DNA from 3 places in the Streptomyces sp. NPDC048269 genome. Region 3 is predicted to be linked to each of the others. Evidence: predicted binding sites of a transcription regulator. Region 3 holds the regulator's gene; each other region holds the start of a gene.
What was found. Region 3 encodes HrcA, which represses chaperone genes, less so after heat shock. Its sites were predicted from a motif close to TTNGCACTCNGNNNNNCNGAGTGCNAA; they were not measured.
Positions count from the first base shown of each region.

Region 1: groES (co-chaperone GroES) is a predicted target of HrcA. The motif match lies at 3,583-3,609, and genes of this name have one in related genera.
Region 2: groL (chaperonin GroEL) is a predicted target of HrcA. The motif match lies at 2,250-2,276, and genes of this name have one in related genera.

Region 1 is NZ_JBEZLW010000010.1:53,854-60,984, reverse strand. Features, by position in the region: gene AB0D48_RS13960 (polysaccharide deacetylase family protein) at 1-766, shown strand, start outside; gene AB0D48_RS13955 (polysaccharide deacetylase family protein) at 763-1,656, shown strand; gene AB0D48_RS13950 (FtsW/RodA/SpoVE family cell cycle protein) at 1,694-3,094, opposite strand; gene AB0D48_RS13945 (hypothetical protein) at 3,082-3,480, opposite strand; gene groES (co-chaperone GroES) at 3,753-4,061, shown strand; gene groL (chaperonin GroEL) at 4,198-5,826, shown strand; gene AB0D48_RS13930 (ester cyclase) at 5,912-6,619, opposite strand; gene AB0D48_RS13925 (SDR family oxidoreductase) at 6,704-7,131, opposite strand, start outside.
Region 2 is NZ_JBEZLW010000011.1:113,294-120,424, reverse strand. Features, by position in the region: gene thrC (threonine synthase) at 1-1,181, shown strand, start outside; gene AB0D48_RS15410 (MoaD/ThiS family protein) at 1,268-1,546, shown strand; gene AB0D48_RS15405 (cold-shock protein) at 1,929-2,135, shown strand; gene groL (chaperonin GroEL) at 2,443-4,065, shown strand; gene AB0D48_RS15395 (phosphoribosylanthranilate isomerase) at 4,286-4,903, shown strand; gene AB0D48_RS15390 (beta-glucanase) at 4,974-5,714, shown strand; gene AB0D48_RS15385 (serine/threonine-protein kinase) at 5,800-7,131, opposite strand, start outside.
Region 3 is NZ_JBEZLW010000013.1:70,266-77,396, forward strand. Features, by position in the region: gene hemW (radical SAM family heme chaperone HemW) at 1-454, shown strand, start outside; gene AB0D48_RS17100 (ADP-ribosyltransferase) at 477-1,097, opposite strand; gene AB0D48_RS17105 (DUF3097 domain-containing protein) at 1,188-1,988, opposite strand; gene AB0D48_RS17110 (MBL fold metallo-hydrolase) at 2,017-2,742, opposite strand; gene hrcA (heat-inducible transcriptional repressor HrcA) at 2,890-3,906, shown strand; gene dnaJ (molecular chaperone DnaJ) at 3,907-5,046, shown strand; gene AB0D48_RS17125 (nitronate monooxygenase) at 5,204-6,295, shown strand; gene AB0D48_RS17130 (16S rRNA (uracil(1498)-N(3))-methyltransferase) at 6,292-7,035, shown strand.

The DNA of each region.
Region 1 (7,131 bases), on a different contig from region 3:
GGCCGGCGCGGCCGGCGCGCTCAGTGCCGCCGAGAAGGCCAAGGCGGCCCAGCAGGCGCGCATCGCCGCGGCGAAGAGGTGGAAGCTGGCCAAGACGCCGCTGACGGCCCCGGCGGCGCCCAAGAAGAAGCCCGAGATCACCACCCGCGACGGCTTCGAGGTCGAGGACCAGGAGGAGTACCCGCACGTCTTCACCACCGTCCCGACGGAGGACAAGGTCGTCTTCCTGACGATCGACGACGGCGCGGAGAAGGATCCCGAGTTCCTGAAGATGATGCAGGAGCTGAAGATCCCGTACACGGCCTTCCTCAGCGACTACATCGTTCGCGACAACTACCCGTACTTCAAGGCGATGCAGGCCACCGGCGTCACCCTGAACAACCACACGCTCAACCACCGCTACATGCCGGGCCTGTCGTACGAGCAGCAGCGCGAGGAGATCTGCGGCCAGCAGGACACGATCCAGAAGCAGTTCGGCAAGCGGCCGACCCTCTTCCGGCCGCCGTACGGCAACTACAACCAGGACACGCTGCGCGCGGCGAAGTCCTGCGGCATCAAGGCGGTCCCGCTGTGGAACGCCGAGGCCTTCCCGAACCGGATGGACTACCGGGAGTGGGACCGCGATCTGCACCCCGGCGACATCATCCTCACGCATTTCCGGGGCAAGGAGGACTGGAAGGGCACGATGCCTGACATGATCCGTCATGTCATGAAGACCGTCACGGACAAGGGGTACGCCGTGGCTCGCCTGGAGGACTATCTGTGAAGCACGCGCGCCGGTTGGTAGCCGGAACGCTGGCGGCCGGCGCGCTCGCGCTGTCCCTGACGGGGTGCGGGGACAGCGCGGACACCACCGAACGGCTGGGGCCGAGGACGAAGGCGACGCAGGAGACACCGGCCGTACCCGGCGCGTCCGAGTCGCCTCCCGCGCCGTCGCCGACGGGCGGGGCGGGCGGGGCCTCGGACGAGGCGTACAGGAAGTGGGGCCTGAAGGGTCCCCTGGAGTACGCCCCGAAGCCGGCCCAGAAGCCCGCGATACCGAAGGCGGCCCCGGGCAAGGTCCCGGTGGTCGACCGAATACCCGTCCCGGCCGGGGAGAAGGTCGTCTTCCTGACCTTCGACGACGGCGCGGAGAAGGATCCCGAGTTCCTGAAGATGGCGGCCGATCTGAAGCTGCCGATCAGCATGTTCCTGACGGACAATGTGGCCTCTTCGGACTACGGGCACTTCGAGAAGCTCCGCGACAACGGCTCGGTGAGCACGGTGAACAACCACACGCTGACGCACCCGAACCTGCGGACCCTGTCCTACGCGGCGCAGAAGCACGAGATATGCGGCCAGCAGGAACGCCTGGAGAAGCGCTTCGGCCACCGCCCGCCGCTCTTCCGCCCGCCTTTCGGGAACTACAACGACGACACCCTCCGGGCCGCCTCGGAGTGCGGAGTCTCGTCCCTGGTCCTGTGGCGCGTCTCGATGCAGATCAACAACTTCCAGTACGCCGAGGGCTCCGCCCTCAAGCCGGGCGACATCATCCTGGCCCACTTCCGCGGTCCGTCCGAGCTCAAGGGCACGTCGGAGACCCAGATGACGACACGGATGCTCCAGCGGATCCAGGAACAGGGGTACCGGATAGGGCGGCTGGAGGACTACCTGTAAGAGCGCCCGGAGCCCGGAGCCCCGGAGTCACCCGCTCCTACCCCGTGCTCGACACCACCGGCGTGATAGTCGTTTCCGCCGGCCCGCGGGCGTCCGCCTCGCGTTGGCGTTCCGCGCTGTCGCTGATGCGCAGCAGCAGGGCGATCATGATCCAGTTGGCCAGCAGGGACGAGCCGCCCTTGGCCAGGAACGGCAGCGCCTTGCCCGTCAGGGGGATCAGGCCCGTCACGCCGCCCGCGACCACGAAGACCTGCAGGGCCAGCGCCGAGGCGAGGCCCACGGCGAGGAGCTTGCCGAAGGGGTCGCGGGCGCCGAGTGCCATCCGGAGCCCCCGCTGCACGAGGAGGGCGTACAGGATCAGTACGGCCATGACCCCGGCCAGGCCGAGTTCCTCACCCACCGTGGTGAGGATGAAGTCGCTGCGGCCGGCGAACGCGATCAGCTCGGGGTGGCCCAGGCCGAGGCCCGTGCCCGAGATCCCGCCGGTGCCGAAGCTGAACAGGGCCTGCGCCGACTGGTCCGACGTGACCCCGGGAGGCCGGTTCTCCCAGTAGTAGGACAGCGGCTCCAGCCAGGCCGCCACCCGCGCCTTGACGTGCGGTTCCGTCGAGCCCACGACGAAGGCGCCCGCCGCGGCCATGAGCACCCCGCACACGATCCAGCTGGTGCGCTCGGTGGCGACGTAGAGCATCACCACGAACACGCCGAAGAAGATCAGCGAGGTGCCGAGGTCGCGCTCGAAGACCAGCACCAGCATCGACACGATCCACACCGTCACGATGGGGCCGAGCTGGCGCATCGGGGGCAGCCGCATGCCCAGGAACTTGCGGCCGGTCAGGGCCAGCGAGTCGCGGTGGATGACGAGGTACCCCGCGAAGAAGACCGCGATCATGATCTTCACGAACTCGCCGGGCTGCAGTGAGAAGCCGAAGAGTTTGATCCAGCGCTTCGCGCCGTAGGTGTCGGCGCCGAAGAACGCCGGTGCGATCAGCAGCACCAGCGCCAGCGCCATCGTGATGTAGATGAAGCGCTGCAGCAGCCGGTGGTCGCGCAGCAGCGCCAGCACCAGGATGCAGGCGGCGACCCCGACCACCGTCCACATCAGCTGCTCCGGCGCGTTGGCCTCCGAGTTGTACCGCTCGATGTACCCCTGGTCGAGCCGGTGCAGCAGCACCAGCCCCAGCCCGGTCAGCAGCATGGCCAGGGGGAAGATCAGCGGATCCGCGTAGGCGGCGAAGCGGCGCACGCCCAGGTGACCCACCAGCGACAGCAGCGTCATGCTGATCGTGAAGCCGGCGAGGTTGGGCGGCAGCTCGTCGTTCATCGCGAGGCCCGCTGCGGCGTGGCCGAAGACGGCGATCGCGACGACGAAGACCAGGAGCAGCGCCTCGGTGCGGCGGCGCGCGCCCGCCGACGTCAGGGGTTTCAGTCCACGCACGGGATGCCGCCACCGTCCGCGGGCGCGGGGGAGGGCGGCGGTGAGGACGGCGGCGGGGCCGCGTCCGGTGAGGAGGAAGCGGCGCCCGGTGTGCTCGGGCTCGCAGGGGCCTTGGGCCCGATCTGCTCGGCAATGAGGCGCTTTATCTTCATATCGTCTACGACGTTGATGCCCTCCCCATGGTTCCTTGCGGAGCGTTCGAGGGGGAGTGCCGTGCACCGCACTTTTCCGCCGGAGGGGTTCTTCGCCTGCCGCGCGAACGACAGCAGGTCCCAGACCTCCTCGGTCACCACGTCCTGCTCCGCGGCGCCGATCAGCCCGATCGGCTTCACCGGGTCGGCCGCGGCCGCTTCGATCACGAGGATGCGCGGGCCCCCAAGCGTCACATACCCGGCGCAAAGCACCTGTTCGGCTGATGATCCGGACGGGCGCCGACCCCGGTCTCCCGGGCTCCGCGGCCTGATCCGCGCAACGCCCGGCGGCGAAAATTGGCACTCCGCTTGACCGAGTGCTAATCGCCGGAATAGTCTCGCACCTGGCACTCGCCCCTGGTGAGTGCCAACACAGCGACAGGCAGGTCCGGCACCCGCGACGACGGATCGACCTGGTCGCCACCTCAGACAGTTAACCCCGGATCTCCGAAGGGGGAGGTCGGATCGTGACGACCGCCAGCTCCAAGGTTGCCATCAAGCCGCTCGAGGACCGCATTGTGGTCCAGCCGCTCGACGCCGAGCAGACCACGGCCTCCGGCCTGGTCATCCCGGACACCGCGAAGGAGAAGCCCCAGGAGGGCGTCGTCCTCGCCGTGGGCCCGGGCCGGTTCGAGGACGGCCAGCGTCTCCCGCTGGACGTCAGCGTCGGCGACATCGTGCTGTACAGCAAGTACGGCGGCACCGAAGTGAAGTACAGCGGCGAGGAGTACCTCGTCCTCTCGGCTCGCGACGTGCTCGCGATCGTCGAGAAGTAATTCGCTTCCAGTTTTGATTTGAGCTGCGCCCCTGGTCACCCTGCTGATGCCGGGCGACGAGGGGCGTAGTTCGTTCTAGGCGGTGGAGGTCGCGGTGAGCGGCCGAGGATCGCAACGAGAGGACTGAACCGCTCCCATGCCGAAGATCCTGAAGTTCGACGAGGACGCCCGTCGCGCCCTCGAGCGCGGCGTCAACAAGCTTGCCGACACGGTCAAGGTGACGATCGGCCCCAAGGGCCGCAACGTCGTCATCGACAAGAAGTTCGGCGCGCCCACCATCACCAACGACGGTGTCACCATCGCTCGCGAGGTCGAGCTGGACGACCCGTACGAGAACCTGGGTGCCCAGCTCGTGAAGGAGGTGGCGACCAAGACCAACGACATCGCGGGTGACGGCACCACCACCGCCACCGTGCTGGCCCAGGCGCTGGTCCGCGAGGGTCTGCGCAACGTCGCCGCGGGCGCGTCCCCGGCCGCCCTGAAGAAGGGCATCGACGCTGCGGTCAAGGCCGTCTCCGAGGAGCTCCTCGCGACCGCCCGTCCGATTGAGGACAAGTCCGACATCGCCGCCGTGGCCGCGCTCTCCGCGCAGGACCAGCAGGTCGGCGAGCTCATCGCCGAGGCGATGGACAAGGTCGGCAAGGACGGTGTCATCACCGTCGAGGAGTCCAACACCTTCGGCCTGGAGCTGGAGTTCACCGAGGGCATGGCCTTCGACAAGGGCTACCTCTCGCCGTACATGGTCTCCGACCAGGAGCGTATGGAGGCCGTCCTCGACGACCCGTACATCCTGATCAACCAGGGCAAGATCTCCTCCATCCAGGACCTCCTGCCGCTGCTGGAGAAGGTCATCCAGGCCGGCGCCTCCAAGCCGCTGCTGATCATCGCCGAGGACGTCGAGGGCGAGGCGCTCTCCACCCTCGTCGTCAACAAGATCCGCGGCACCTTCAACGCGGTCGCCGTCAAGGCTCCCGGCTTCGGTGACCGTCGCAAGGCGATGCTCCAGGACATGGCCACCCTCACCGGTGCCACTGTCATCGCCGAGGAGGTCGGCCTCAAGCTCGACCAGGCCGGTCTGGACGTACTGGGCACCGCCCGCCGCGTCACGATCTCCAAGGACGACACGACCATCGTCGACGGTGGCGGCAGCCACGAGGAAGTCGTCGGCCGTGTCAACCAGATCAAGGCCGAGATCGAGTCCACGGACTCCGACTGGGACCGCGAGAAGCTGCAGGAGCGCCTGGCGAAGCTCGCCGGCGGCGTCTGCGTCATCAAGGTCGGCGCCGCCACCGAGGTGGAGCTCAAGGAGAAGAAGCACCGTCTCGAGGACGCCATCTCGGCGACCCGCGCCGCGGTCGAGGAGGGCATCGTCTCCGGCGGTGGCTCCGCGCTCGTCCACGCCGTCAAGGTCCTGGAGGGCAACCTCGGCCTGGCCGGCGACGAGGCCACCGGTGTCGCGGTCGTGCGCCGCGCCGCCGTCGAGCCGCTGCGCTGGATCGCCGAGAACGCCGGTCTCGAGGGTTACGTCATCACCTCGAAGGTCGCCGAGCTCGACAAGGGCCAGGGCTTCAACGCCGCCACCGGCGAGTACGGCGACCTGGTCAAGGCCGGCGTCATCGACCCGGTGAAGGTCACCCGCTCCGCGCTGGAGAACGCCGCTTCCATCGCCTCCCTGCTGCTCACGACCGAGACCCTGGTCGTCGAGAAGCCGGCCGAGGAAGAGGGCGACGCGGGCCACAGCCACGGTCACGGCCACAGCCACTGACGCTGCTGCCGCATGCGGGAAGGCCCCCGTCCCACCGTTTCGTACGGTGGGACGGGGGCCTTCCCTTTGGTCGTGAGGAGTGCGGTCAGGCCGACATGCCCTCCATGATGCCCAGCTGCCGCATCACGCTCATGATGTCGTAGTGCCACCAGCCCTCGGCGATCATGCCGTCCTTGCAGCGGAACGTCGTCGAGCCGGTAGCGGTGACCTTCTTGCCGGTCGGCGCGAGGCCCATGAACTCACCCGTGTGCGTCGCGTTCCAGGTCCACAGGGTGGTGACGAAGTCGCCTTCGGCGATTTGCTGGTTCTTGGTGAAGGACATCTCGAAAGCGGACCGCCACATGTTCAGGTCCGCCATCAGGGCGTCGATCCCCTGGGCGTCGGGGTCGGCCTTGACCATGTCGTGGTCGGCGTAGTCGGAGGCGAAGATCTCCTCGGCGACGGAACGGTCGCCCGTCATGGCCAGCTCGTCGAACATCCGGTCCGCGAGCATCTTGTTGAGGTTCTCGTCCCGGACGACGTCCAGGTTGGTGAAGCTGGGCATCCCGTCACAGAGGGCCATCATCTCCTGGAACATCCTGTCCGTCTCCGGGAGGTGAGAGTTCTTCATGGCCTCTTCGTACGAGGGGAATTCGACCACGTCCACGTAGTGGTTCTCGTTCTCGCGGTCCCTGCCCACGATGCTGTGGGTGACGGTGCGCTTGCCCTGGCTCTGCGAGACGTACTGGTCGAGCAGCTGGTTGAGGTCATCCTGCCGACTGGTCTTGTAATCGATTATCTGTACGAATGTCATGGCGGTCTCCCGGGCTCGATGGGGCATGTCTATTTTAGGGAGATTTCGCCGAGTTGGCCGGTCTACCGGTGAGTACGCGGGCGGCTACTGGGGACCGTACTTGCGGCCCGTACGCGAGGACACGCCGCCCAGCAGCCCGCGCGGCGTCAGCTTCACCACGCCCATCAGCGCCTTGTACCGCGGGTCCGGGATCGACACCGTCTTCCCCCGCGCCAGGTCGGCCAGCGCCGCGGCCACGAGCTTGTCGGCGTCGAGCCACATCCAGCCGGGGATGTTGTCCGTGCCCATGCCCGCACGCTGGTGGAACTCCGTCCGGACGAAGCCGGGGCAGAGCGCCATCATCCGAACCCCGGATCCCGCCATGTCCTTCGCCGCGCCCTGGGTGAACTGCACGACCCAGGCCTTGCTCGCCCCGTACGTGCCGCGCGGTACGAAGGCGGCCACCGAGGCCACGTTGATCACGCCGCCGCGGCCGCGCGAGCGCATCGATCCGGCGGCCGCCGAGGTCAGCC
Region 2 (7,131 bases), on a different contig from region 3:
TCTTCGCGTGCGTCGAGTGCTTCGGACCTCTGGAAGTCGCCTACGACCTCCCGACCGGCGACCCCGAGGCCCTGCGCGCCGCGATCGAGGCCGGCCCGAACAACATCTGGCGGTACGCGCCGCTGCTGCCCGTCCCCTCGGACGTGGCGTCCAAGCCGAGCCTGAACCCGGGCTTCACCAAGCTCGTGGACGCGCAGAACCTGGCCAAGGAACTCGGCGTCACCGGCAAGCTCTACGTCAAGGACGACTCCGGCAACCCGACGCACTCCTTCAAGGACCGCGTCGTCGCGATCGCCGTCGAGGCCGCCCGCGCCTTCGGCTTCACCACCCTGTCCTGCTCCTCCACCGGCAACCTGGCCGGCGCCGTCGGCGCCGCGGCCGCCCGGGCCGGTTTCCGCTCCTGCGTGTTCATCCCTCACGACCTGGAGCAGGGCAAGGTCGTCATGGCCGGTGTCTACGGTGGCGACCTGGTCGGCATCGAGGGCAACTACGACGACGTGAACCGCTTCTGCTCCGAGCTCATCGGCGACCCGCTGGGCGAGGGCTGGGGCTTCGTCAACGTCAACCTGCGCCCGTACTACGGCGAGGGCTCCAAGACCCTGGCGTACGAGATCTGCGAGCAGCTCGGCTGGCAGCTGCCCGACCAGATCGTCATCCCGATCGCGTCCGGCTCGCAGCTCACGAAGATCGACAAGGGTCTGCAGGAGCTGATCAAGCTCGGCCTCGTCGAGGACAAGCCGTACAAGATCTTCGGCGCCCAGGCCGAGGGCTGCTCCCCGGTGTCCACCGCCTTCAAGGCCGGCCACGACGTGGTCCGCCCGCAGAAGCCGAACACCATCGCCAAGTCCCTCGCCATCGGCAACCCGGCGGACGGCCCGTACGTCCTGGACATCGCGCGGCGCACCGGTGGCTTCGTGGAGGACGTCAACGACGAGCAGGTCGTCGAGGCCATCAAGATCCTCGCGCAGACCGAGGGCATCTTCGCCGAGACCGCGGGCGGCGTGACCGTCGGCGTCACGAAGAAGCTCATCGAGAACGGGCAGCTCGACCCGGCGCTGACCACCGTCGTCCTGAACACCGGTGACGGCCTCAAGACCCTGGAGGCGGTGGCCGCGGACAGCGGCCAGACCGCCACCATCCGCCCGAGCCTGGACGCGTTCCGCGCCGCCGGCCTGGCCTAGGAGGTCTGTCCGGCGGATCAGGGCCGGGCCCTGATCCGCCGGACACCCCCTTCCCTCCCCCTGCACACCGGAAAGGCAGTAGCGCCATGAGCGTCAACGTCCGCATCCCCACCATCCTGCGCACCTACACCGGCGGTCAGGCCGAGGTCCCCGCCGAGGGCGCGACCCTGGCCGAGGTCATCGAGTCGCTGGAGAAGAGCCACCCGGGCATCGCTGCCCGTGTCCTGGACGACCAGGGCAAGCTGCGCCGCTTCGTGAACGTCTACGTCAACGACGACGACGTGCGCTTCGAGGGAGGGCTGGAGGCGGCGACGCCGGACGGCGCCGGTGTCTCGATCATTCCCGCCGTGGCCGGCGGCTGCTGACGCGCGATAAACGTAATTGCCCCCTCCGCTAAAAGCGGAGGGGGCAATTCTGCTTGATTGGGCGCGGTAGAGTTGGGGAAGTCCCCTCCGCTGGACTTGCCCGCCGCATATGAACGGGCCGCGTGAGGGTCGACATCGGGTCAATGTGCAAGCGCGGTATGGGGCTTTGGCGAGATATGTCGGGCCCGAGTTGCCCTGGACTATGCCAAATTTTCACTCTATTTCAATGTTTCTGGGTGACCAGATTTCTCGTCGGATTGACCTGTTGCAGACAGCACCGACGCAGATACATTCAGCCTCGGTCGACGCGTTCCGACGCAAGTTCTGACCCGGGAGCGCGAAGTGCGTTCCTGCGCAAGGGCCAGTAATAGGGGAGTTAGGCATGGCTCAGGGCACCGTCAAGTGGTTCAACGCGGAGAAGGGCTACGGCTTCATCGCGGTCGACGGTGGTGCGGATGTGTTCGTCCACTACAGCGCCATCCAGATGGACGGGTACCGCACCCTTGAAGAGGGTCAGCGGGTCGAGTTCGAGATCTCGCAGGGCCAGAAGGGTCCGCAGGCGGACATGGTCAAGCTCGCACTCGGCTAGTCCCGGCGCGATCGACCGCCCACGCGTACGTAAGAGGGGCCCACATCCTGGACACGGGGTGTGGGCCCCTCGTGCGTTCGCGGGGGCTGTTCGCGGCGGCGTTCCCCCAAGCCGCTTGCACTCGTGGGGGTCGAGTGCTAATCATTGGCGTTAGCACTCTCCAGGTGAGAGTGCTACCAAAACGAGGACCGGGTCGGTGAGGCCCGCAGGGTCCGGCGGGAAGGAACCGCCGGGCACGCAGGCCGTCCGTCGCGGGCGCGGGCGCGGTCCGGGAGCAATCCACCGCTGTCCGGGAGGACCACTTCAGATGGCCAAGATCATTGCGTTCGACGAGGAGGCCCGGCGCGGTCTCGAGCGTGGGATGAACCAGCTCGCCGACGCCGTCAAGGTCACCCTTGGCCCCAAGGGTCGCAACGTCGTCCTTGAGAAGAAGTGGGGCGCGCCCACGATCACCAACGATGGTGTCTCCATCGCCAAGGAGATCGAGCTCGAGGACCCGTACGAGAAGATCGGCGCCGAGCTGGTCAAGGAAGTCGCCAAGAAGACGGACGACGTCGCCGGCGACGGTACGACCACCGCCACCGTGCTGGCCCAGGCGCTCGTCCGCGAGGGCCTGCGCAACGTGGCCGCCGGCGCCAACCCGATGGCCCTCAAGCGCGGCATCGAGAAGGCCGTCGAGGCCGTCTCCGGCGCCCTGCTGGAGCAGGCGAAGGATGTCGAGACCAAGGAGCAGATCGCTTCCACGGCCTCCATCTCCGCCGCCGACACCCAGATCGGCGAGCTCATCGCCGAGGCCATGGACAAGGTCGGCAAGGAAGGCGTCATCACCGTCGAGGAGTCCCAGACCTTCGGTCTGGAGCTGGAGCTCACCGAGGGCATGCGCTTCGACAAGGGCTACATCTCGGCGTACTTCGCCACCGACATGGAGCGTATGGAGTCGGCTCTCGACGACCCGTACATCCTGATCGTCAACTCCAAGATCGGCTCGGTCAAGGACCTGCTGCCGCTCCTGGAGAAGGTCATGCAGTCCGGCAAGCCGCTGCTGATCATCGCCGAGGACGTCGAGGGCGAGGCCCTGTCGACCCTGGTCGTCAACAAGATCCGCGGCACCTTCAAGTCCGTCGCCGTCAAGGCCCCGGGCTTCGGCGACCGCCGCAAGGCCATGCTCGGTGACATCGCCATCCTCACCGGTGGCACGGTCATCTCCGAGGAGGTCGGCCTCAAGCTGGAGAACGCCGGTCTCGACCTGCTCGGCCGCGCCCGCAAGGTCGTCATCACCAAGGACGAGACCACCATCGTCGACGGTGCCGGTGACAGCGACCAGGTCGCCGGTCGCGTGAACCAGATCCGCGCCGAGATCGAGAACTCCGACTCGGACTACGACCGCGAGAAGCTCCAGGAGCGCCTCGCGAAGCTGGCCGGCGGCGTGGCCGTCATCAAGGCCGGCGCCGCGACCGAGGTCGAGCTCAAGGAGCGCAAGCACCGCATCGAGGACGCCGTTCGCAACGCGAAGGCGGCCGTCGAGGAGGGCATCGTCGCCGGTGGTGGCGTGGCCCTGCTGCAGGCCTCCGCGGTCTTCGAGAAGCTGGAGCTCTCGGGTGACGAGGCGACCGGCGCCAACGCCGTGCGCCTGGCCCTGGAGGCCCCGCTCAAGCAGATCGCCGTCAACGGTGGTCTCGAGGGTGGCGTCGTCGTCGAGAAGGTCCGCAACCTGCCGATCGGTCACGGCCTCAACGCCGCGACCGGCGAGTACGTGGACATGATCGCCGAGGGCATCATCGACCCGGCCAAGGTCACGCGCTCCGCGCTGCAGAACGCCGCGTCGATCGCCGCGCTGTTCCTGACCACCGAGGCCGTCATCGCCGACAAGCCCGAGAAGGCCGGCGCCGGCGCCCCGGGCGGCATGCCGGGCGGTGACATGGACTTCTGATCCGCCGCGGCTCCGGCCGCTGGTTGATCGGCTGTTCTCGAACGAGGGCGGCACCCCCTGCGGGGGGTGCCGCCCTCGGGCGTTTCGGGACTCTCAGAAGCCCGTGGTGTCGATCGCGACTGGTCCGTAGCCGCGCGCCGGTGCCGGGAACCGGAAGAAGAAGGGGCCCGGCCTGTGGGACGCATCGCCGTCGGCCGGCCGGGTTTGGTTGACTGCTGCCATGACGGATGGGGCGAGCGTGTTCATCAAGATCTGCGGGCTGCGGACCGCGCGGGACGTCGACGTGGCCGTGGAGGCCGGGGCGCAGGCCGTCGGGTTCGTCTTCGCGCCCGGCAGCCCCCGTACGGTCGACGCGGCCACCGCGCGGGAGCTGGCCGCGCGGGTGCCGGACGGAGTGCTCACCGTCGGGGTGTTCCGGGGGCAGTCGGTGGCGGAGGTGCGCCGGTTCGCCGAGGAGAGCGGGGTGCGGGGTGTGCAGCTGCACGGCGAGGAGGGCCCCGAGGACTTCGCGGCGCTGCGGGCCGAGGGGCGGACGCTGCTGCGGGCCACCGCCGAACGCGTGAAGCGCTGCGGCGAGTACGGGGAGGACCTGCTGCTCCTCGACGCCCCCGACCCGGGCTCCGGCAAGCCGTGGAACTGGGGCTCGGCGGACTTCACGCCGCCGGAGGGGCGGTGGCTGCTCGCGGGCGGGCTGACCCCCGCCAACGTCCGCGAGGCCGTCCGGGCCACCGGCGCGTGGGGAGTGGACGTCTCCAGCGGCGTGGAACGCGAGCGCGGGGTGAAGTCCCCGGAGCTGATCCGCGCCTTCGTCGAGGCGGCGCGCGCCGATCGTCGCTGAATGCTTCCGCGCGACTACCCTGCGCGATGATTCCGGCATGGGTCCGTCCGCTTGGGGGCACACACCCTGCATGGACTCGGAACAGCTCGGCTGGCTGCGGCGCTTGACGTCCCGGCTCGCCCCGGCGGGCGCGGGCGGCGGCGCGGTCGCGTTCAGGCCTCGCCTCGCCCCCGTCTTCACCGCCGATTTCGCCTCGCCCAGCCAGTGGGTCGCGGGCCGTTCGTGGGCGTATCCCGACGGCGGCCCGACGAACCCGGGGGACAACAAACTGGACCACCTCGTCGACGATCCCGCCTACAGCCGCAGCGGCGTCTTCCGGGCGACGCCGAGGCCCGACGGCAACTGGGACTGCGGGCTGCTCACCACCGAGGGCAGCGACGAGGGGTTCATGGTGCGCACCGGCGACGTGCTGGAAGCCCGGGTGAAACTCCCGGCGGAGACGGGTGCCTGGCCGGCGATCTGGACCTGGCGGGACGGGGGCCAGGAGATCGACGTCTTCGAGTACCACCCCGACAACCCGGATCTGCTGGAGCTGTCCAACCACGTCCGCGAGGCACACCGCTACCACCGCGACCCGTCGGTGCGGCCCGGCGCCTGGGTCGACCTCAAGGTCGAGTTCGGGCGGAAGTCGGTCGTCTGGTGGGTCAACGGCGCCCGCGTGTTCGCCGACGGCCGGGGCGTGGGCCGGTCCTGGCACGCGTACCTCATCGTGAACCTGTCCGTCTCGGCCGGGCGCTACCACCCGGCGCCCGGCCCGGGGGTGACGGAGATGGCGTACGAGGTCTCGCGGCTGTGCGTGTACCGGGGCTAGTGCTGTGGCCGGAAAGGTTTGCCGGGCGTCGCGACCCGGTGACTTCCAGTCACAGCACTGGACGGCCGGTCGGGCGCGCGTTCGGTCAGGATGCGGGCCAGACGGTCATGTCCGCGGTCACCGAGCCGGACGTGCCCTTCACGTACTGGGTCGACTTGATCTGGATCACGAGCAGCGCGATGTCCCCCGAGGGGTGACGGACGCAGATCTCGCTGCCGGCCGCCGCCGCGGCCAGCGGGAACTCCTTGCTCGTGGCGGCACGCGTGAGGAGGCTGCACGTGTCGTGGGTGCCAGTGCCCGGCTCGGCGTACAGCATCGTGAACACGCTCGTGTCGCTCACCAGCTGGCAGCCGGTCACCTCGCAGTTCAGGCGGATGTCCCCCGTGAGGTCGTCGTGCCGGACCGGTTCCCTGATGCCGATCGAGTTCTTCTCGTCCAGGCGCAGCCCGGGGTAGGGGTGGGCGACGGGCTTCGGCGGCTTGGCAGTGCTCGGTGCGGATCCGGAGGTTTTCGGCGCCGTGCCGCCGGCCGCCGAGCCCGATGACCCCGACGGTGTCCCCTGGGCTTCCCCGGCTGCGCCGGGCGTCTTCGACGGGGACGCGTCGAGTTCGCGCATCCTGTCCGCCGCTCCCTTGCCCAGCCAGGCCAGGCCCGTCAGCAGCAGTGCTCCCGCCGTCACCGCTGCGGCCGTGATCAGCGCGATGCGCCGCTTGCGCGCCCGCTGTTCCTCCGGCCCGAGCGGCGTCGTCGGCAGCGGAGGCCGCCAGTTCATCGGCGTCGTGTGCACCGCCGTGGGATGCGGGACCGGAGCCGGGATCACCACCTCCGGCCCCGTCACCTCGCGCCAGACGGCCGGTCCGCCGCCCGCGTCGGCGTCCTTGCCCAGACGCCGACGGCACCACGCCACGATCTCCGCGGGGGTGGCCCGCTCCTGTGGATCGGCGGCCAGGCACCGGGCGATCAGCGGGCGCAGCGGCTCCGGCAGCCTGGACAGGTCGGGGTCGGAGTGCACGATCCGGAACAGCACGCTCATCGACGGACCGTCTCCGTACAGCGGCTCGCCCAGCGCAGCGAACGCCGCTGTCTGGCCCAGTGCGAAGACGTCGGTGGCGGCCGTGGTCTCGCCCGCCAACGCCTGCTCGGGGGCCATGAACTGGGGCGTGCCGATGGCGCTGCCCGTGGCGGTGGGCGCGGTGGTGCCGGACGCCAGCGAGATGCCGAAGTCGATGACACGGGGCCCGTCGGCGGCCAGGAGCACGTTCGACGGCTTCAGGTCCCGGTGCACGATGCCCGCACCGTGGATGGCCTGCAGGGCCTCGGCCACTCCCGCCACCAGCCACAGCACCGCGGGCACCGGCAGCGGTCCGCGCCGGGCGACGGCCTCCGACAGCGAGGGCCCGGGCACGTACAAGGTGGC
Region 3 (7,131 bases):
CGACGAGGTCATGGCGGACGCCGGATTCCACTGGTACGAGGTGTCGAACTGGGCCACCTCGGAGGCCGGCCGCTGCCTGCACAACGAGCTGTACTGGCGCGGAGCCGACTGGTGGGGCGCCGGTCCCGGCGCCCACTCGCACGTGGGCGGGGTCCGCTGGTGGAACGTCAAGCACCCGGGCGCCTACGCGGCGGCGCTGGCCGAGGGCCGGTCCCCGGGCGCGGGCCGCGAGCTCCTCTCCGAGGAGGACCGCCGGGTCGAGCGGATCCTGCTGGAGCTGCGCCTGGTGGACGGCGCGCCGCTGTCGCTGCTCGCGCCGGCCGGGCTCGCCGCCTCCCGCCGCGCCCTGGCGGACGGGCTGCTGGAGTCCGGTCCCTACGAGGCCGGGCGGGCCGTGCTGACCCAGCGGGGACGGCTGCTCGCCGACGCGGTGGTCCGGGACCTGGTCGACTGACCAGGCCCCGAGGGGCGGCCGCTCAGCCCGGGTAGTTCTCCCGCCAGGGCCGGTAGTGCGGGTTGTCCTGGCACTCGTTCATGATCTCGGTCTTGGTCGCCTTGTCGACCGGGCAGACCGCGACGATGAAGGAGCGCTCGATGCCGCCGGGGAAGGCGACCTCGACCTGCGAGGCCCACTTGTGGGTGTCGCCGATGGTCTGGTTCACGTCCACCCCGCCGGGGGCGTCGATGTAGTAGTTCCAGCCGCTCTTCCACCACGTCTTGTACAGGTCGTGGTCGTAGGTCGTGGAGACGTACGGGGAGGGCTGGTTGACCAGCACGTACTGCTCGATGTCGTACTGCCCGTCCACCGTGGCCTTCGGGTGGAAGCCCTCCTCGAAGACGACCTCCGGCGGGCGGCTGTCGGCGCGGTAGAGCTGCTTGCAGTTGATGCGCCAGGACGGGGACGGCGTGATGCGGGCGACGTCGGCCCGCTGGTCCGCGGCGGCGAAGAGGTGGTCGGTCACCCGCGGGCAGGAGTTCGCCGGAGCGGCGTGCGGGGCGGCCTGCGGCGCCGCGTAGGCCGATGTGGACGGGAGGAGGGCGGCGGCGACCAGGGCGGCGGCGACGAGGACGCGCCGCCGGAGGGCAAAGGTGATCATGGTCAGCACCCTTGCCCGGCGTGGCCCGGCGTACACGCACTGTCACCCGAAGGTGAGCGTGTACCGGACCGGAGTTGACGCCCGGTCCGCTCAGGGGGCCGTCACGAAGTCGATCAGCTCCTCGACGCGGCCCAGCAGGGTCGGCTCCAGGTCGCGGTACGAGGTCACCTTCGACAGGATGTGCTGCCAGGCGGCCCCGGTGTTCTCCGGCCAGCCCAGGGACCGGCAGATGCCCGTCTTCCAGTCCTGGCCCCGGGGGACGGCCGGCCACGCGGGGATGCCCAGTGCGGACGGCTTCACCGCCTGCCACACGTCCACGTACGGATGGCCCACGATCAGCACGTCCGGCGAGGTCACCGACGCCGCGATGCGGGACTCCTTCGAGCCCGGCACCAAGTGGTCCACCAGGATCCCCAGCCGGGCGTCCGGGGCCGGGCCGAACTCGGCCACGACGGCCGGGAGGTCGTCGATCCCCTCCAGGTACTCCACGACCACGCCCTCGATCCGCAGGTCGTCACCCCAGACCCGCTCCACCAGCTCGGCGTCGTGCCGGCCCTCGACGTAGATCCGGCCCGCCCGCGCCACCCGCGCGCGGGCGCCCGGGACGGCGATAGACCCGGACGCGGTGCGCGCGGGAGCCGCCGGAGCGCGCGACGGGCGGACCAGGGTGACGACCGCCCCCTCCAGAAGGAAGCCGCGCGGCTCCATCGGGAACACCCGCCGCTTGCCGAAGCGGTCCTCCAGGGTCACCCTGCCCGCCTCGCAGGCCACCACCGCGCCGCAGAAGTCCGTACCGGCCACCTCGACCACCAGATCGTGTTCCGCTGCCACCTCGGGCACGGCCTTGGGGCGCTTCCACTGCGGGGTCAGGTCGGGGGAGTACTCGCGCATCCGGCCGACACTAGGAGAGCCGCGGCCGTCATGCCTCCGACACGCCGAAACGGGCGGCCAGTGTGGCGCGTTGCGCACGGACGAAGGCCGCGGAGACCACCGCTCCGTGACCCGGCACGTACAGCGCGTCGTCCCCGCCCAGCGACAGCAGCCGGTCCAGGGCCGCGGGCCACTGCGCCGGTACCGCGTCTCGGCCCGCCTGGGGTTCGCCCGACTCCTCGACCAGGTCCCCGCAGAAGACCGTCTCGCGCTCGCCGGGCACGAAGACCGCCAGGTCGTGCCCGCTGTGCCCGGGGCCCACGTTCGCCAGCAGCACCTGCACCCCGCCCAGTTCCAGCGTCCACTCGCCCGACACCGGGTGCTGCGGCAGCACCAGCTGGTCCACGGCCTCCGCCGCCTCCGCCTCCGCCAGTCCGTGCCGTACCGCCGACTCGCGCAGCTCATCGCGGCCCGTGGCGAGCAGCGCGTCCAGTCCGACGGCCCCGAACACCTCGGCCCCGGAGAAGGCCGCCCCGCCCAGCACGTGATCGAAATGGCCGTGCGTGAATGCGATATGGGTCACTCGCCGGCCGGTCAGGCGCTCCGCCTCGGCCCGCACCTGCGCGCCCTCCCGGAGGCACGAACCGGGGTCGACGAGGAGGACGGAATCCTCCCCCACCACCAGTCCCACCGTGCAGTCCCACACCGGAAGCCGCCGCCGGCCGGTCCGCCCGGTCAGTCGTTCCCAGCCCGCCTCTTCCCAACGCACGTCCATGCCGCGACGCTACCTTGGCGGGCCTCCCTTGCCAGGGTCTTACTACCCGGCCGTACACTGAGCGGGGGATCTCTGGCACTCGAACGCCCAGAGTGCCAGGCAGCAGGCAGCGAACAAGGCAACGGACCACAGCTGGAGGTGTGCGCGATGCTCAGCGAACGCAGACTCGAAGTGCTGCGCGCCATCGTCCAGGACTACGTCGGGACGGAGGAGCCGGTCGGCTCCAAGGCGCTCACAGAGCGGCACCGGCTCGGCGTCTCGCCCGCCACCGTGCGCAACGACATGGCCGTGCTGGAGGACGAGGGCTACATCGCCCAGCCCCACACCAGCGCCGGCCGGATCCCCACCGACAAGGGCTACCGGCTCTTCGTCGACAAGCTGGCGGGGGTCAAGCCGCTGTCGTCGCCCGAGCGCCGGGCCATCCAGAACTTCCTCGACGGCGCCGTCGACCTCGACGACGTGGTCGGCCGGACGGTGCGGCTGCTCGCGCAGCTCACCCGCCAGGTCGCGGTCGTCCAGTACCCCTCGCTGACGCGCTCCACCGTGCGCCACGTCGAACTGCTGTCGCTGGCCCCGGCCCGGCTGATGCTCGTACTGATCACCGACACGGGCCGCGTCGAGCAGCGGCTCATCGACTGTGCGAGCCCCTTCGGCGAGACCTCGCTTGCGGACCTGCGGGCCCGGCTCAACAGCAGGGTCGTCGGCCGCCGGTTCACCGATGTGCCCCCGCTCGTCCAGGACCTCCCCGAATCCTTCGAGGCCGAGGACCGCGGCACGGTCTCCACCGTGCTGGCGACGCTCCTCGAAACCCTGGTCGAGGAAGCGGAGGAGCGGCTGATGATCGGCGGTACCGCCAATCTCACCCGCTTCGGACACGATTTTCCCCTGACGATCAGGCCGGTGCTCGAAGCGCTGGAGGAGCAGGTCGTGCTCCTCAAGCTGCTGGGCGAGGCCAATGAGTCGGGAATGGCCGTACGGATCGGGCATGAGAATGCCTACGAGGGACTGAACTCCACGTCCGTCGTCTCGGTCGGTTACGGTTCGGGCGGCGAAACTGTCGCCAAACTCGGCGTGGTCGGACCGACCCGCATGGACTACCCCGGAACGATGGGAGCGGTACGCGCAGTGGCACGTTACGTCGGACAGATCCTGGCGGAGTCGTAAGTGGCCACGGACTACTACGCCGTTCTCGGCGTGCGCCGCGACGCATCGCAGGACGAGATCAAGAAGGCCTTCCGGCGCCTCGCGCGTGAACTCCACCCGGATGTGAATCCGGACCCGAAGACGCAGGAGCGCTTCAAGGAGATCAACGCGGCTTACGAGGTGCTCTCGGACCCGCAGAAGAAGCAGGTCTACGACCTCGGCGGCGACCCGCTGTCCTCCTCGGGCGGCGGCGGTGGCGCGGGCGGATTCGGGGCGGGCGGCTTCGGCAACTTCTCCGACATCATGGACGCCTTCTTCGGCCAGGCCTCGCAGCGCGGCCCGCGCTCGCGGACCCGGCGGGGCCAGGACGCCATGATCCGCCTGGACCTGGAGCTGGACGAGGCGGCCTTCGGGACCACCAAGGACATCCAGGTCGACACGGCCGTCGTCTGCACCACCTGCTCCGGCGAGGGCGCCGCTCCCGGCACCTCGGCGCAGACGTGCGACATGTGCCGCGGCCGCGGTGAGGTCTCGCAGGTCACCAGGTCCTTCCTGGGCCAGGTCATGACCTCGCGCCCCTGCCCGCAGTGCCAGGGCTTCGGCACCGTGGTCCCGACCCCGTGCCCCGAGTGCGCGGGCGACGGCCGGGTCCGCTCCCGCCGCAGCCTCACGGTCAAGATCCCGGCCGGCGTCGAGAACGGCACCCGCATCCAGCTCGCGGGCGAGGGCGAGGTCGGCCCGGGTGGCGGCCCCGCCGGCGACCTGTACGTGGAGATCCACGAGCTGCCGCACCCGACCTTCCAGCGGCGCGGGGACGACCTGCACTGCACGGTCACCATCCCGATGACGGCGGCCGCGCTGGGCACCAAGTGCCCGCTGGAGACGCTGGACGGCCTGGAGGAGATCGACATCCGGCCCGGCACCCAGTCCGGCCAGGCGATCCCGCTGCACGGGCGCGGTGTCACCCACCTGCGCGGTGGCGGGCGCGGCGACCTGATCGTGCACGTCGAGGTCACCACGCCGAGCAAGCTGGACCCGCAGCAGGAGGACCTGCTGCGGCAGCTGGCGAAGCTGCGCGGCGAGGAGCGGCCGACCGGCCAGTTCGCCCCGGGGCAGCAGGGGCTGTTCAGCCGGCTGAAGGACGCCTTCAACGGTCGCTGACCGCCCGCGACCTCATCGACGAGCCCGGCCCGGGGACACCCCCGGCCGGGCTCGTCGCATTCCCCCGGGGCCGCTTCCCGGCCACGCCAGGAAGCGGACTATGCCAGGCGAATGCCGTGATTCGGCCCCCTGAGCGGGACATGGCACGATGCAGTCCATGTCCACCGCACCGAACGGTCTCTCCCCCCACCCGATCGTGCAGGCACCCATGGCGGGCGGCGCTTCCTGTCCGCCGCTCGTCGCGGCCGTGTGCGAGGCGGGCGGGCTGGGCTTCCTGGCCGGTGGCTACAAGACAGCCGACGGCATGTACCAGGAGATCAAGCAGGTACGCGCCCTCACCCGGCGCCCGTTCGGCGTGAACCTCATCATGCCGCAGACCGGTTACGTCGACCCGGCCGCCGTCGAGGCGTACCGCGGGCAGCTGGCCGGAGAGGCGAGCTGGTACGAGATCTCGCTCGCCGACGAGGACATCATCGGCACCTGCGACGACGGCTACGACGCGAAGCTCGCCATTCTGCGGGAGGACCCGGTTCCGGTCGTCTCCTTCACCTTCGGCTGTCCCGCCCCGTCGGTCCTCGCCTCCCTGCGCAAGGCCCGTACCTACACCGTCGTCACCGTGACCTCGGTCGAGGAGGCTCGCGCCGCGCAGGAGGCCGGGGCCGACGCCGTGTGCGTGCAGGGGGTGGAGGCGGGTGGCCACCAGGGCACCTTCCGGGACGACCCGCAGGCCGACGGCACGGCGGCGGTGGGCCTGCTCGCGCTGGTGGCGCAGGTACGGGAGGCCGTGGCGCTCCCGATCATCGCGGCGGGCGGCCTGATGCGGGGCTCGCAGATCGCCGCGCTGCTGGCGGCGGGCGCCGAGGCGGCCCAGCTCGGGACGGCCTTCCTGGCCTGTCCGGAGTCGGGGGCGGACCCGCTGCACAAGAAGGCACTGACCGACCCGCTGTTCGTCCGGACCGAGCTGACCCGGGCCTTCTCCGGGCGGCCGGCCAGGGGCCTGGTGAACCGGTTCATGCGCGAGCACGGGCCGTACGCCCCCGCCGCCTACCCGCAGGTCCACCACCTGACCTCGGGGTTGCGCAAGGCGGCCGCGGCGGCCGGGGACCCGCAGGGCATGGCCTTGTGGGCGGGCCAGGGGCACCGGCTGGCGCGGACGCTGCCGGCCGGGGAGCTGGTGGAGGTGCTGGCGGCCGAACTGGCCGAGGCACAGTGCACGTTGAAGGCAAGGCAGATGAGGAGTGCGTCATGACGGCCCCGGTGTTCGTGGTCGAAGCGGTCCCGGCGGGACCGGAGTTCGTCCTGGAGGGCCCTGAGGGCCGGCACGCGGTGTCCGTGAAGCGGCTGAACCCGGGCGAGGCCGTGGTCCTCACGGACGGCCGGGGCGGCTGGGCGGATGCGGTCGTGAAGGCAACGGAAGGCAAGGACCGCCTCGTCCTGGCGGTGTCCCCGGCCGGGCTGGAAGCCGAACCGGAGGTCCGCATCACGGTGGTGCAGGCCCTGCCCAAAGGGGACCGCGGCGAGCTCGCCGTGGAGACCATGACCGAGACGGGCGTGGACGCGATCGTGCCGTGGCAGGCCTCGCGCTGCATCACGCAGTGGCGCGGCGACCGCGGGGCCAAGTCCCTGGCCAAGTGGCGGGCCACGGCCCGGGAGGCGGGCAAGCAGTCCCGCCGGGTGCGCTTCCCGGAGGTGTCCGAGGCCATGTCCACCAAGCAGGTGGCCGCGCTGCTGGCCGGCGCCGACCTGGCGATGGTGCTCCACGAGGACCGTGACACCCCCTCCGAGGCGCTGGCCTCCGCCGAGCTCCCGGCGGCCGGGTCGATCGTGCTGGTCGTCGGTCCCGAGGGCGGGGTCTCCCCGGAGGAACTGGCCGTCTTCGCCGAGGCGGGCGCCCACCCCTACCGCCTGGGCCGCTCCGTCCTGCGGACCTCCACGGCCGGCACCGCCGCGACGGCGGTCCTGCTCGCCCGCACGGGGCGCTGGGCCTGACCCGTCTCTTCCGGATCTCCGAAAGGCCTGAGGGCTGTCCCGTCATCCCCGGCGGGCGCACGACGCCGGCCACGGCACCTCGCTGCGTTGTCGGAA